2 regions of the Leptothrix cholodnii SP-6 genome follow, and region 1 is predicted to be linked to the other one. Evidence: riboswitches for the same ligand, from Rfam matches in the RefSeq annotation. Region 1 holds a riboswitch; the other holds the start of a gene.
The links. Region 1 has a riboswitch for S-adenosylhomocysteine ahead of metH (methionine synthase). Riboswitches for the same ligand answer to the same signal wherever they lie in the genome.
Positions count from the first base shown of each region.

Region 2: linked by a shared signal. The riboswitch ahead of ahcY (adenosylhomocysteinase) and the one ahead of metH (methionine synthase) in region 1 are both predicted to bind S-adenosylhomocysteine.

Region 1 covers NC_010524.1:3,625,145-3,632,639, forward strand. The annotation lists gene LCHO_RS16290 (BTH_I0359 family protein) at 1-121, shown strand, start outside; gene LCHO_RS16295 (ATP-binding protein) at 275-2,662, shown strand; gene LCHO_RS16300 (homocysteine S-methyltransferase family protein) at 2,707-3,780, shown strand; gene LCHO_RS22325 (OmpA family protein) at 3,797-4,375, opposite strand; S-adenosyl-L-homocysteine riboswitch at 4,448-4,538, shown strand; gene metH (methionine synthase) at 4,604-7,378, shown strand; gene LCHO_RS16315 (YjbH domain-containing protein) at 7,400-7,495, opposite strand, start outside.
Region 2 covers NC_010524.1:120,650-128,144, reverse strand. The annotation lists gene LCHO_RS00625 (DNA glycosylase AlkZ-like family protein) at 1-347, shown strand, start outside; gene LCHO_RS00620 (hypothetical protein) at 363-1,169, opposite strand; gene LCHO_RS00615 (hypothetical protein) at 1,185-1,379, opposite strand; gene purT (formate-dependent phosphoribosylglycinamide formyltransferase) at 1,432-2,649, opposite strand; gene LCHO_RS00605 (ProQ/FINO family protein) at 2,721-3,563, opposite strand; gene LCHO_RS00600 (dioxygenase family protein) at 3,655-4,356, opposite strand; S-adenosyl-L-homocysteine riboswitch at 4,471-4,552, shown strand; gene ahcY (adenosylhomocysteinase) at 4,645-6,078, shown strand; gene LCHO_RS00590 (TlyA family RNA methyltransferase) at 6,210-6,986, shown strand; gene metF (methylenetetrahydrofolate reductase [NAD(P)H]) at 7,022-7,495, shown strand, end outside.

The DNA of each region.
Region 1 (7,495 bases):
CGCCGAGCAGTTCAAGCTGGGCGTCCAGGCGCTGATCTCCAACGCCCCGGACGAAGACGAGATCGACGACTACCTGTCGAGTTTCACGGTCCTGGCGCAGCAGCCGGTCGTGCTGCACTGAGCCTGGCCGCCCGCGGCCGGCAAGGGCGGCGCGGGCTCGTGACCGTGCAAGCCACCCGGCTTGCACAAACGCGGCGGTTGGCGCGAAGATGGTGCAGACCTCGCGCGCCGCCGATCCCTTCAGGCCCCGCAGGTCAGCCGCGGAGACCGCCTGATGCGCAGATTGGGGCCCAGATCAACAGCCGGCCAGACCGCCGACACCACGCCGGATGCGACCGCCGCGCGCCGCGTCGCCAGGCTCGCGGCCACCCGCGGCACGCGGCCGGTGGTGTCACCCGCCCTGCACGCCGCGCCGGTGCTCGACCTGCTGTGCTCGCACTTCGTGCTGACCCTGACGCTGCGCCACGCGCCGCGTTTCACCGGCCGGCGCGACTGGAACAGCCTGCTCGCGCTGACCGCCCGCCACCTGGTCTGGCCCACCACCGTGCTGGCGCGGCTGCGCGAGTTTCTCGCCCGCCGCGTCAAGGGCCACGACGGCTGGGCCCGCCACGAACAGCTCGATGACGCCGCCTTCCTGGCCAAGCACGGCTGGTGGCACGGGCCGTATGACGAGTCGACGCTGTTCTTCTACCTCGACGACTACGTCAAGGACGCGCCCAAGGACCTGATGTCGCTGCTCGGCTGCACCGCCGAGTGGCTGGGGCGCGAGCTGCGCGCCGCCTCGACGCTGGTGCAGAAGAACGTCGACGTGCTTGGCGCGCTGCTGCAACTCAACCCGGCCGAACGCGCGCTGCTGCTCTACGGCACGCTGGCGCGTTACCAGCGCGACCTGCGCGGGCTGCTGGTCGAGTTCAAGGTCTCGAGCGCGCAGGAGGCCTACGCCACGCTGGCCGAGGTGGCCGGGGTCGACGAACGCGAGGTCGCCGAGGCGCTGCGCGCGGGCAGCCGGCTCGAACGCGTGGGCATGATCGAGAACCTGATCTCCGAGCACAACATCACCGACCTCGCCGACCTGATGAAGGTGTCCGACCAGCTGCCGCCGGTGCTGATGCGCGAATACCGCGACCCGCAGGACCTGATGGCGGTGTTCACCCGGCCGTCGGTCAAGAGCGAGCTGGGCGCGGCCGATTTCGGCTACGTCGCCGAAGAGCTGCAGGTGCTGACCACGCTGCTCGGCCAGGCGGTGCAGCGCCGCGAGGCGGGTGTCAACGTGCTGCTCTACGGCCCGCCCGGCACCGGCAAGACCGAGTTGGCGCGGGTGGCGGCGCAGGCCGCGGGGCTCGATCTCTACGAGGTCGAATACGCCGACCGCGACGGCAACTCGCTGTCCGGGCGCGACCGCTACCGCTCGCTGCAGATCAGCCAGGTGTTCCTGAAGGCGAGCCCGCAGGTGGCGCTGCTGTTCGACGAGGTCGAGGACGTGTTCCCGCCGATCTCGTCGGACGCCGCCCAGCTGATCGCGCGGCTGGAGGCAGGCGAGAGCGGCGCCGGCCATTCGGTCAACGGCAAGGCCTGGGTGAACCAGATCCTGGAGACCAACCCGGTGCCGGTGATCTGGCTGACCAACCGCATCGAGCAGATCGACCCGGCGTTCCGGCGCCGTTTCCAGTACCACCTGGAGCTGAAATCGCCGCCGCCCGGCGCGCGCGAGGCGCTGGTGACGCGGGCACTCAGCGGCGCGGCCGTCAGCCCGGCGTTCTGCCAGCGGCTGGCCGAACGCCCGGCGCTGACACCGGCGCAGATCCGCACCGCCGTGCGGTTTGCGAGGCTGGTGGGTGCGCCCGAAGGCGATGACGTCGAGGCGCTGATCGAGCGCCAGATCGCCCACGCCGACCTCGCGCTGGGCAACCGGCCCGGCGCCAGCCGTGCGCAGCGGCCGGTGGTGACGCGCTACGACCTCGGCCTGCTCAACATCGAGAGCCGCTATCCGGTCGAGCGCATCGTCGAATCGCTGCGCCTGCGCGGCCACGGCGCGCTGTGTTTCTACGGCCCGCCGGGCACCGGCAAGACCGCGCTGGCCGAGCACATCGCCGAGCAGCTGAAGCGGCCGCTGATGATCCGCCAGGCCAGCGACCTGATGAGCAAATACGTCGGCGAGACCGAGCAGGCGATGGCGCGCATGTTCGACGCCGCCGAACACGAACAGGCGGTGCTGCTGCTCGACGAGGCCGACAGCTTCTTGCGCAGCCGCCAGCGCGCCGAGCGCAACTACGAGGTCACCGAGGTGAACCAGATGCTGCAGGGCATGGAGCGTTTCGGCGGCATCTTCATCTGCACCACCAACCTGTTCACCGAGCTCGACGAGGCGGCGCTGCGGCGCTTCACCTTCAAGATCGCCTTCCAGCCGCTGACCGCCGAGCAGCGTGTGCGCATGTATGTGGCCGAGGCGCTGGGCGGCGATGCCGGCGCGCTGAACGCCGAGCGCAGCACGCGGCTGGCACATCTCGACCAGCTCGCCTGCGGCGACTTCGCGGCGGTGCAGCGCCAGGCCGAGATCCTGGGCGCGGCGCTCGATGCGGACGAGTTCCTGTCGCAGCTCGAAGCCGAACACCGCGTCAAGCCGCAGGTGCGCGAGCGGCGCGGCATCGGCTTCCTGCGCTGACCCCGCGGCGGCGTGACGCGGGCCCGCTCCCTACAATTCGCGCCATGAACACGCCGTCGCCTCAATCCAATCCGTCGCCCGCCTACACCCGCGGCGCCCAGTTGCCCGCCTTGCTGCAGCAACGCATCCTGGTGCTCGACGGCGCGATGGGCACGATGGTGCAGCGCTACAAGCTCGACGAGGCGGCGTTCCGCGGCGAGCGCTTCGCTGATCACCCGAGCGACCTCAAGGGCAACAACGACCTGCTGGTGCTGACGCGCCCGGACGTGATCGCCGAGATCCACGACCAGTACCTGGCCGCCGGCGCCGACATCATCGAGACCAACACCTTCGGCGCCACCTTCGTGGCGCAGGACGACTACCAGCTCGGCGAACTGGCCTACGAGATGAACCTCGTGGCCGCACGGCTGGCGCGGCAATGCTGCGATCGCTACAGCACGCCCGACAAGCCGCGCTTCGTGGCCGGCGCGCTGGGCCCGACGCCGCGCACCGCCAGCATCAGCCCCGACGTCAACGACGCCGGTGCGCGCAACACCGACTTCGACCAGCTGCACGCCGCCTACAAGGAACAGGCGCGCGGGCTGATGGACGGCGGCTGCGACCTGTTCCTGGTCGAGACCATCTTCGACACGCTCAACGCCAAGGCGGCGATCTTCGCGCTCGACGAGCTGATGGAAGAAACCGGCGAGCGCCTGCCGGTGATCATCTCGGGCACCGTGACCGACGCGTCGGGCCGCATCCTGTCGGGCCAGACGGTCGGCGCGTTCTGGCACAGCGTGCGGCATGCCAAGCCGATCGCGATCGGCCTGAACTGCGCGCTCGGCGCCACGCTGATGCGCCCCTACATCGAGGAGCTGGCCAAGATCGCCGGCGAGACCTTCGTGTCGTGTTACCCGAACGCCGGCCTGCCCAACCCGATGAGCGACACCGGTTTCGACGAGACGCCGGAGGTGACCGGCGCGCTGATCGAGGAGTTCGCGAAAGCCGGCTTCCTCAACATCGCCGGCGGCTGCTGCGGCACCACGCCCGCGCACATCGCCGAGATTGCGCAACGCGTGGGCCGCTACCAGCCGCGCTGCCGGCACACGGCGCCGTTCAGCGATCTGCTGGCGGCCTGACGGCGCGGCGGACCCGTCAAGGGCGCACGGGTCGGTCGATCACGGTGATTTCGGTGGCCGAGCCCGCATTGCCGCGCGGCGGCTCGAAACGCGGCGCGGCGACACCGCGCACGACCAGGTAGTCGCGCACCGCCGAGGCGCGGTCCTGGCCCTGGAAGCTGCCGCTGCGTGGATCGAAGGGCGCGCTGACCTGGACCAGCCAGCGCGGGTTGCCTTTCAGAGCGGCCACCAGACGGTCCAGCACCGCCGCCAAGGCGGGCTTGACGGCCGCGCTGCCGAGCTCGAAACCATGCGGCTGCGGCACGCCAATCAGCAAGGCCGGCGACTCGCTGGAGGCCGCCGTGGCGCTGATCTGCACCGGCGTGCCCTTGAGCTCGCGGCGCAACTCGGCGTCGAGCTCGGCGAGGCTGAGCGCGCGCGGCTCGAACAGGGCCGGGGGCGCCGGACCGGTCGCGGCGCAGCCCGCCAAGGCGACCAGGCCCACCGCAGAGAGGGTGGCCGTGGCAGCGAGCCAGGCGCGACGCCGGCGGCTGTCGAGGTGCGAGCGGACGGCGGCCGGGCCGGACGAGGAGGTGGCAGCGGTTGGGCGTTTCACGCGGGCATTCTGGCTGCGCCGCGTGTGCCGGACAAGCCGAACCCGGATCGACCCGCCCTTACAATGCGGCCCTTCCCCGAGGAGCGTTGCGACGGCGTGCGATCACGCTGCCAGGCTCGGGGCCACGCCACACATGTGGCGCTGCCAACGACGCTCACCCCCGCCCGCACAGGGCGCCACGGGTGGGCCGTGGCGCCGACTGCCGGGCCGCAGCCAGTAGTCCGCGCCATGACCAGCAGCCTCCAGACCGATCCCGCCGCCACCGTGCAAGCCGCACCGCCGCCGATGCGGCTTTCGGGCCTGGAGCCCGTGGAGATCGGCGAAGGCACGCTGTTCGTCAACATCGGCGAGCGCACCAACGTGACGGGCTCGAAGGCCTTCGCCCGCATGATCCTCAACGGCCAGTTCGAGCAGGCGCTGGCGGTGGCGCGCCAGCAGGTCGAGAACGGCGCGCAGGTGATCGACATCAACATGGACGAGGCCATGCTCGACAGCCGCGCGGCGATGGTCCGGTTCCTGAACCTGATCGCCGGCGAGCCCGAGATCGCGCGCGTGCCGATCATGATCGACTCGTCGAAGTGGGAGGTGATCGAGGCCGGCCTGAAGTGCATCCAGGGCAAGGGCATCGTCAACTCGATCTCGATGAAAGAGGGCGAGGCCGAGTTCAAGCGCCAGGCCAGGCTGGTCAAGCGCTACGGCGCGGCCGCGGTGGTGATGGCCTTCGACGAAAAAGGCCAGGCCGACACCTACGCCCGCAAGATCGAGATCTGCGAACGCGCCTACCGCGTGCTGGTCGACGAGGTGGGCTTTCCGCCCGAGGACATCATCTTCGACCCCAACATCTTCGCCATCGCCACCGGCATCGAGGAGCACGACAACTACGCGGTCGATTTCATCGAGGCGACGCGCTGGATCAAGCAGAACCTGCCCGGCGCCAAGGTGTCGGGCGGCGTGAGCAACGTGAGCTTCAGCTTCCGCGGCAACGAGCCGGTGCGCGAGGCGATCCACACCGTCTTCCTGTACCACGCGATCCAGGCCGGCATGGACATGGGCATCGTCAACGCCGGCATGGTGGGCGTGTACGACGACCTCGAAGCCACGCTGCGCGAGCGCGTCGAGGACGTGGTGCTGAACCGTCGTCCGGACGCCGGCGAACGCCTGGTCGAGATCGCCGAAACCGCCAAGGGCGCGGCCCGCGACGAGAGCAGCAAGCTCGCCTGGCGCGGCACGGCCGAGGCGCCGGTGAGCGTCGACGACCGCCTGAGCCACGCGCTGGTGCATGGCATCACCGACTTCATCAACGTCGACACCGAAGAGGCCTGGCAGGCGATTTCGGCCCGTGGTGGCAGGCCCTTGCACGTGATCGAAGGCCCGCTGATGGCGGGCATGAACATCGTCGGCGACCGCTTCGGCGCGGGCAAGATGTTCCTGCCGCAGGTCGTCAAGTCGGCCCGCGTGATGAAGCAGGCCGTGGCCCATCTGCTGCCCTACATCGAGGCCGAGAAGAAGGCCCTGCAGGACGCCGGCGGCGACGTCAAGGCCAAGGGCAAGATCGTCATCGCCACCGTCAAGGGCGACGTGCACGACATCGGCAAGAACATCGTCACCGTCGTGCTCCAGTGCAACAACTTCGAGGTCGTCAACATGGGCGTGATGGTGCCGTGCCAGGACATCCTGGCGCGCGCCAAGCTCGAAGGCGCCGACATCATCGGCCTGTCGGGCCTGATCACGCCGAGCCTGGAGGAGATGCAGCACGTGGCCGCCGAGATGCAGCGCGACGCGTTCTTCCGCGACAGGAAGATGCCGCTGCTGATCGGCGGCGCGACCTGCAGCCGCGTTCACACCGCCGTCAAGATCTCGCCGCATTACGAAGGCCCTGTCGTCTACGTGCCCGATGCCTCGCGCAGCGTGGGCGTGTGCTCCGATCTGCTGAGCGACGAGCGCGCGGCGCGCTTCATCGACGAACTCAAGATCGACTACGACCGCGTGCGCGAGCAGCACGCCAACAAGAAGGCCACGCCGATGGTGACGCTTGCCGCAGCGCGCGCCAACAAGACGCCGGTCGACTGGAGCACCTACACGCCGCCCAAGCCCAAGTTCATCGGCCGGCGCGTGTTCCGCAACCAGGACCTGAGCGAGTTGGCGCAATGCATCGACTGGGCGCCGTTCTTCCAGACCTGGGACCTGGCGGGCAAGTTCCCCGACATCCTGAAGGACGAGGTGGTGGGCACCGAGGCCGTGCGCGTGTTCAGCGACGGCAAACGCATGCTGCAGCGCGCGATCGAAGGCCGCTGGCTGCAGGCCAACGGCGTGATCAGCCTGCTGCCGGCCAACACGGTGGACGACGACGTGATCGAGGTCTACGCCGACGAGTCACGCGAGCAGGTGCTGCTGCGCTGGCAGCCGCTGCGCATGCAGACAGCGAGGCCGGTGATCGACGGAGTGAGCCGCCCCAATCGCAGCCTAGCCGATTTCATCGCGCCGAAAGGCCTCAAGCCCGACTACATCGGCCTGTTCGCGGTGACGGCGGGCCTGGGCGTCGAGAAGAAGGAGCAGCAGTTCATCGACGACCTCGACGACTACAGCGCCATCATGCTCAAGGCCCTGGCCGATCGCCTGGCCGAAGCGTTTGCCGAACACCTGCACCAGCGCGTGCGCACCGAGCTCTGGGGCTATGCGGCCGACGAGTCGCTGAGCAACGAGCAGCTGATCGCCGAGGCCTACCGCGGCATCCGGCCGGCGCCGGGTTATCCGGCCTGCCCGGATCACCGGGTCAAGCGCGGCATGTTCGAGGTGCTGGATGCCCAGGACATCGGCATGGCGCTGACCGAGAGCCTGGCGATGACGCCGGCCGCCAGCGTGAGCGGCTTCTACCTGGCGCACCCGGACAGCGTCTACTTCAACGTCGGCAAGATCGGCGAGGACCAGTTGCAGGACTACGCGCGGCGGCAGGCACTCGACGAGGCCGAGGCCCGGCGCGCGCTGGCGCCGGTGCTGGGCTGAATCGCAACGGCGGCCGGCGCGTCAGCGACTCGCCTGGCCCGTCGGGCGCTGGTCGTCGACCGGCAGCAGGTGATTGGGCAAGGGCGCGACGCGCTGCTCCAGCGTGCGCGGATCGAG
Region 2 (7,495 bases), 1.4 Mb from region 1:
GGCCCGTGGGCGAGGACCCGGCCCGCAGCCGCCGCCACTCGCCCGAGCGGGTCTGTCTGCTGGCGCCGTTCGACCCGGTGGTCTGGGACCGCCGCCGCTTCGAGATCTTCTGGGGCTGGGCCTATCGCTTCGAGGCCTACGTACCCGCCGCCCGGCGCCAGCGCGGCCACTACGCGCTGCCGCTGCTGTGGCGCGACCAGGTCATCGGCTGGGCCAACGTGAAGGTGCAGGCCGGCCGGCTGATGCCCGACATGGGCTATGTCGACAAGCGGCCCGCGGAAGTGGCGTTCGGACAGGCGCTCGACGAGGAGTTGGACCGCCTGCATCACTTCCTGGGCCTGGGCTGAACCGAACTCCCGCGCTCACACCGGCTGGGTCGGCGCAAAGGCATCGACCAGATCGTCGACCGGCTGCAGGCGCGGCGGCTGTTCGGTGGTGCGGCCCAGGCGGACGTAGTCGACCTGCAGGGTCGTGATCTCGCCGTGGTGCAGCACCACGCAGTCGCCGTCGATGCGCTCGAAGCGGTCCTGCGGCCGGGTCTGCGGCGCGGCCTGGACGCCCAGCGGCCGGCGCACCACCTGCTGCAGGATCAGCCGGTCGAGCTGGCCCTGGGGGTCGACGAAGTATTCGTCGAGCACGCCCTTGTAGACCCAGGGCTGGCCGGCGACGTCGACCACGGTGGTGACGGCGATCAGGTCGGGCAGCGCGTCGGCGGTGAAGTCGGCGCCGCTGAGCAGGTAATACCAGTGCGCCCGCGCCGGCCGCAGCAGCGGGCCGAGCGGGCTGGCGCAGCGATCGAGCCGGAAGCGGCTCACCAGCCGGCGCAGGGCCCAGGGGCCGGCAGCGGCCAGCCCCAGCACCGCCGCGGCGTAGGCCGCGAGGCCGGCGCCGTGCGCGGCCAGTGCGGTCCAGGCACCGGCCTGCCGCGCCGGCTCGGGCGACAGCAGCTGCAGCAGCTCGCCCGCCGGCAGCAGCGGCCAGCCCAGCACGTTGCTGCCGCCGATCAGCCCGGCATGCAGGCCGGCGGCCCAGAGCAGCGCTTCGGTCCAGGCCTGCGGCCGGGTCGCACCGTCGGGCGCGTGGCCGCCGACCCGCCGGATGCACGAGCGGGCGATCCAGCCCGGCCAGCAGGCGAGCAGCAGCAGCAGGGCCGGCAGCGCGAGCGTCATCGTGCCGCGCCTGCGTCAACGGGCCTTGGGCACGACCACCGGCTTGAAGCGCTGGGTGCGCCCGCCGCTGCGCAGCTCGATCACGGGGCCCGGCGCGCTGGCGCGGGTGCCTGCCGCAGGCGCCGGCGTGCTCAGGAAGTGGCGCAGCTGCTCGCACGCCCGCGGGTCGGCCAGCACGTCACGGGCGAGGGAACTTTGCAGCGCTTTCATATGTATCGTGATGTTACGGCATCACGACCCGCGCCCGAACCGGCGCGCCGGGTCAGGCCGGCCGCGCCTTCACCTTGCCCGCCGCCAGCTTGGCCTGCGTGCGCGCCACGTCCACATCCGCGTCGTGCACCAGCGCCACGCCCATGCGGCGGCGCTCGAAGCTCTCGGGCTTGCCGAACAGGCGGATCTCCGAGTTCGGCACCCGCAGGGCCTCGTCCACGCCGTCGTAGACCACGCCCGGCGCATCGACGCCGCCGTAGATCACCGCGCTGGCGCCCGGGCTCTTGAGCGCGGTGCTGACCGGCAGGCCGAGGATGGCGCGGGCGTGCAGCTCGAACTCGTTCTGCCACTGCGTGATCATCGTCACCATGCCGGTGTCGTGCGGGCGCGGGCTGACCTCGCTGAACCACACCAGGTCGCCCTTGACGAACAGCTCCACGCCGAACAGGCCCTGGCCGCCGAGGTTGTCGGTCACGGTCCTGGCAATGTGGCGCGACAGCGCCAGCGCGGCCGGCTGCATCGGGTGCGGCTGCCAGCTCTCGACGTAGTCGCCGCGCACCTGCACGTGGCCGATCGGGTCGCAGAAATGGGTCTCGACCTGGCCGTCGGCGCCCAGCGCGCGCACGGTGAGCTGGGTGATCTCGTAGTCGAAGTCGATGAAACCCTCGACGATCACGCGGCCGTTGCTGACTCGCCCGCCAACCATCGCGTAGTCCCAGGCCGCCTGCACGTCGGCCGGGCCGTCGATCTTGCTCTGGCCCTTGCCCGAGCTGCTCATCACCGGCTTGACGATGCAGGGGTAGCCGATGGCGGGCTGGCCGTCGGCGCCGTCGATCGCGGCCTGCAGCTCGGCCAGCGAGTCGCAGAAGCGGTAGGGGCTGGTCGGCAGGCCCAGCGTCTCGGCGGCGAGGCGGCGGATGCCCTCGCGGTCCATCGTCAGGCGGGTGGCGCGGGCGGTGGGGATGACGCGAACGACGCCTTCGGCCTCGAGGGCTTCGAGCGTCTGGGTCGCGATGGCCTCGATCTCGGGCACCACCAGGTCGGGCCGCTCGGCCTCGATCAGCGTGCGCAAGGCGGCCGGGTCGCTCATCGCGATGGTGTGCGACTGGTGCGCCACCTGCTGGCCGGGCGCGTTGTCGTAGCGGTCGACCGCGATGGTCTCGACGCCCAGGCGCTGCAGCGCGATCAGCACTTCCTTGCCGAGTTCGCCGCTGCCCAGCAGCATCACGCGGGTGGCGTCGGGAGAGAGGGGGGTGCCCAGAGGTTTCATGGCGACGGGGCCGGTGCGGCCGTTGGCGAAATCAGGGGCCCGATTGTCGCCGCGCCGTCGCCACCACGACCTCAGCGCCGCGGCGGGCGGCCGCCGGCGGGGCGGTTGCCGGCCGGGCGCGGGTTGTTGCCGCGGTGGTCGTCGCGCCGGGGGCCGCGTGCGTCGCGGGGCTCGCGCTGTTCGCGTTCCTGCACCGGCGGGCGGTTGGCGGCCCACTCCGCGGCTTCGCGGCGGGCGATGTCGAGCAGGCCGTCGAGCTGATCCTCGGCCACGCCCTTGAGGGCGCAGAAGTTGGCGCGGGTCAGCGTGGTGACCTGGAAGTCGCGCAGCAGCTGGGCGCGGTTGTGCCACTGCTGCTGTTCGAGCGCGCGGCGCTCGTCTTCGGCGGCGCGGCGTTCGTCGTGCACGCCGCGGCGACGCTGCAGTTCCTCGTTGGCGGCCTGGCGGTGTTCGTCGCTGACCTCGCCGGCGGGCTGGCCGTCGAGGTCGAACCGCTGGCTCGCCTTGGTCAGCGCGATCAGGTAGGCGGTGGTGCCGGTGTGGCGGCGCAGGAAGGCCGACAGCACCTGCTTGGTGAAGACACCCGGCACACGCGCCTGGATGTCGGCCTGGATGCGCAGCTTGACGGGCCGCGGCGCACCGCTGAACAGGGCCGGAAAACGGCTCTTGAGCTGCTGCGCGCAGGCCGCCGGGCTCATGTCGGGGATCACGACCTTGGGCGCGCTGGCCACCACCGGCGCGTCGGCTGCGGCGGCATCGGTGGCACCTTCGGCTTGGGGCGCCTCGGGGACGACCGCCTCGGGAGCCCCGGCCGTGACGGTTTCAGCGGTGACGGTCTCGGCCATCGGGGCTTCAGCGGGGCTGACCGCCGGCGTCAGGTCGGGGGCGGCGGCGGGAAATTCGTTCGAGGACATGGCGCAGGCGGGTGTCGGGGACAAGGGGAAAAGGCGCGATTGTGTCTGCAGCGGCAACCCCACGGGCCGGCGCGGGGTTGGCCGGGCCGGCTCAGGCCTCGACGACGATCGGGAAACGCGCCCGCAGGCCGTCGACGCCGGGCTCGAACGGCACCGTCAGCGCAGCCCGGTCGCGCGGGTCGCGCAGGCGCCGCCAGAGGCCGTCGCGCTCGTTGCCGGGGTCGCCCTGCACGTAGAGCTGGGTGGTCAGCAGCTCGTGGCCTTGGTGTCGCACCTTGAAGTGGATGTGCGGCGTGCGGCCGCTGTAGGGCGCCGGGCGCAGGGTGCGGAAACGGTAGCGGCCGTCGGCGCCGACCGTGACGCGGCCGAAGCCCTGGAAGGCCGGATCGGCGCGGCCGCCGTCGCCGGGGTGGTGGTAATGGCCGTCGGCATCGCATTGCCAGATCTCGACCACCGCGCCTTCGAGCAGCCGGCCGCGCAGATCGCTCACCGTGCCCTCGACCCAGGCCGGCTCGCCGCGGCTGGCGCGCGCCGCGCCGTTGCGCAGCAGGTCGAAATCGCTGTCGGCGGGCAGTTGCAACGGGTAGAACGGGCCTTCGGTCTGGCTCGGCGTCGGCCGCAGGCCGGCGGTGTTCTGGGCCCGCGGGCCCAGCCACAGCGCCGGCATGCCGACCAGCGCGAGCGCGGCACCCAGGCGCAGGCAGCGACGCCTGGGCCCGCCATCGACCCTCACGGTCGCAGGGTCATCGGCACCCGGCGGGCGGTGGACATCGGCTGGACGGTTCGGCTTCATCGGGTGCTCCGGATCGGCGTGGGGGCGCTGCGAATGATGGCACTTTGCCCCCGCGTGCACGATGCCGCAAGCCGGGCGACACGCGACATCCGGCGGCTGGCTACAATCGCGCCCTGTTTCGAGGAGCGTTGCAAGGCCGGTGGCTCCCACCCGCCCCAGGCTCGAAACCCTCACAAGGCAACGGCGCTCACCCGCTCGCGGATCCGCGAGTCCTCAGGGTGAGTTGCGCATCCGGCACATCCCCCTTTCGACTCCCGGCGCGGCGGACTCTCTTTTTCGGAGTAACGCATGAACGCTGCTGTCAAAGCCCTGCACGAAAACGACTACCTGGTCGCCGACCTGAGCCTGGCCGCCTGGGGCCGCAAGGAAATCCGCATCGCCGAGACCGAGATGCCCGGCCTGATGGCGATCCGCGAGGAGTTCGCCGCCAAGCAGCCGCTCAAGGGCGCGCGCGTGACCGGCTCGCTGCACATGACGATCCAGACCGCCGTGCTGGTCGAGACCCTGCAGGCACTGGGCGCGCAGGTGCGCTGGGCCTCGTGCAACATCTTCTCGACGCAGGACCACGCCGCCGCCGCGCTGGCGGTGCAAGGCACGCCGGTGTTCGCCTACAAGGGCGAGACGCTCGCCGACTACTGGGACTACACGCACCGCATCTTCGAGTTCGGCGCCGCCGGCACCGACGGCGAAGGCCCGAACATGATCCTCGACGACGGCGGCGACGCCACGCTGCTGATGCACCTGGGCAAGCGCGCCGAGAAGGACCTGTCGCTGCTCGACAACCCCAAGAGCGAAGAGGAAACCTGCCTCTACGCCGCGATCCGCGCCAAGCTGGCGGTGGACCCGACCTGGTACAGCCGCAAGGGCGCGCAGATCATCGGCGTGACCGAAGAGACCACCACCGGCGTGCACCGCCTCAAAGAGATGAGCGCCGCCGGCACGCTGCTGTTCCGCGCCATCAACGTCAACGACTCGGTCACCAAGAGCAAGTTCGACAACCTGTACGGCTGCCGCGAGTCGCTGGTGGACGGCATCAAGCGCGCCACCGACGTGATGATCGCCGGCAAGGTCGCCTGCGTGGCCGGTTACGGCGACGTCGGCAAGGGCTCGGCGCAGGCGCTGCGCGCGCTGTCGGCGCAGGTCTGGGTGACCGAGATCGACCCGATCAACGCCCTGCAGGCGGCGATGGAAGGCTACAAGGTCGTGACGATGGAATACGCCGCCGACAAGGCCGACATCTTCGTCACCACCACCGGCAACCGCGACGTCATCCGCCACGAGCACATGGCGGCGATGAAGGACCAGGCGATCGTCTGCAACATCGGCCACTTCGACAACGAGATCGACGTCGCCTCGCTCGAAGGCTACGAGTGGGACGAGATCAAGCCGCAGGTCGACCACATCATCTTCCCGGACGGCAAGAAGATCATCCTGCTCGCCAAGGGCCGCCTCGTGAACCTGGGCTGCGCCACCGGCCACCCGAGCTTCGTGATGTCGTCGAGCTTCGCCAACCAGACCATCGCGCAGATCGAGCTGTTCTGCCACCCGGACGGCTACGACGTCGGCAAGGTCTACGTGCTGCCCAAGCACCTCGACGAGAAGGTCGCGCGCCTGCACCTGAAGAAGGTCGGCGCCATGCTCACCGAGCTGACCGACGACCAGGCCGCCTACATCGGCGTGCCCAAGAATGGCCCGTACAAGCCCGACACCTACCGGTATTGATGGCCCCCGAGGACGCCGCAGCGCGGCGTCCGCCCCCTCCCGAGGGGGATCAAGTCGACCCGGCCACGGCCCGCATCGACTTGATCCCGCTCGAAGCCGCCGTCGTGCGGCGCCCTGATTCCCTACCCGCCATGCGCATCGACCAGTTGATTCTTCACAAGGGCCTCGCCCCCACGCGCTCCGCCGCCCAGCGGTTGATCGAACGCAAGGCGGTGCGCTGGCTCGGCCCCAAGGGCTGGACGGTGCCGAGCAAGGCCGGCGAAGACGTGCCCGACGAGGCGCAGGTCGAGATCACCGACGCCTCCGAGCTGCGCTTCGTCTCGCGCGGCGGGCTCAAGCTCGAAGGCGCGATCGCCAAGTGCGGTTTCGACGTGCGCGGGCGCACCTGCCTCGATGTCGGCCAGAGCACCGGCGGCTTCACCGACCTGCTGCTCGACAAGGGCGCCGTCAAGGTGGTCGGCCTCGACGTCGGCCGCGACCAGCTCGCCGCCAAGCTGCGCGGCGACGAGCGGGTGGTCTGCTACGAGGGCATCAACGCCCGCGACGTGGCCGGCAGCGCGTTCGCCGCCGAGTGGCCCGAAGCCAGCTTCGGCTTCATCACCGCCGACGTCTCGTTCATCTCGCTGACGCACGTGCTGCCGACGCTGTTCAGCTACCTCGCGCCCGGTGGCGACCTGCTGGCGCTGGTCAAGCCGCAGTTCGAGCTGCAGCCCGCGCAGATCGGCAAGGGCGGCATCGTGCGCAACAAGGCGTATTTCCAGGACGTCGAGACCCGCGTGCGCCAGTGCTGCCGCGACTGGCCGATGAAGGTGCACGCCTACTTCCAGAGCCCGATCGAGGGCGGCAACGGCAACACCGAATTCTTCATCTGGGTGCGCCACCCCGAGCCTGCGACCCCTGCGGCCTGAGCCTCGCGGCTGCGCCCGTCCAAAGCGATTCCGTCATGACCACGACCCCTTCCCTGCCGCTGAGCCTCGAGTTCTTCCCGCCCAAGACGCCCGAGGGCGTGACCAAGCTGGCGGCCGCGCGCCAGGCGCTGTATGCGCTGCAGCCGCAGTTCTGCTCGGTGACCTATGGCGCCGGCGGCAGCACGCAGGACGGCACGCTGGCCACCGTGCAGGCCATCCTCGACGAGGGCTGGCAGGGCGCCTCGCACTTCACCTGCATCGGCGCCACGCGCGAGTCGGTGCGCGAGCGGCTGGCGCAGTTCAAGGCGATGGGCATGCGCCGCATCGTCGCGCTGCGTGGCGACCTGCCGAGCGGCTACGGCGCGTTCGGCGAGTTCCGCTACGCCAGCGACCTGGTGGCCTTCATCCGCGCCGAGACCGGCGACCACTTCCACATCGAGGTGGCCGCCTACCCCGAGATGCACCCGCAGGCGCGCAGCCCGCAGGCCGACCTGCAGGCCTACGCGGCC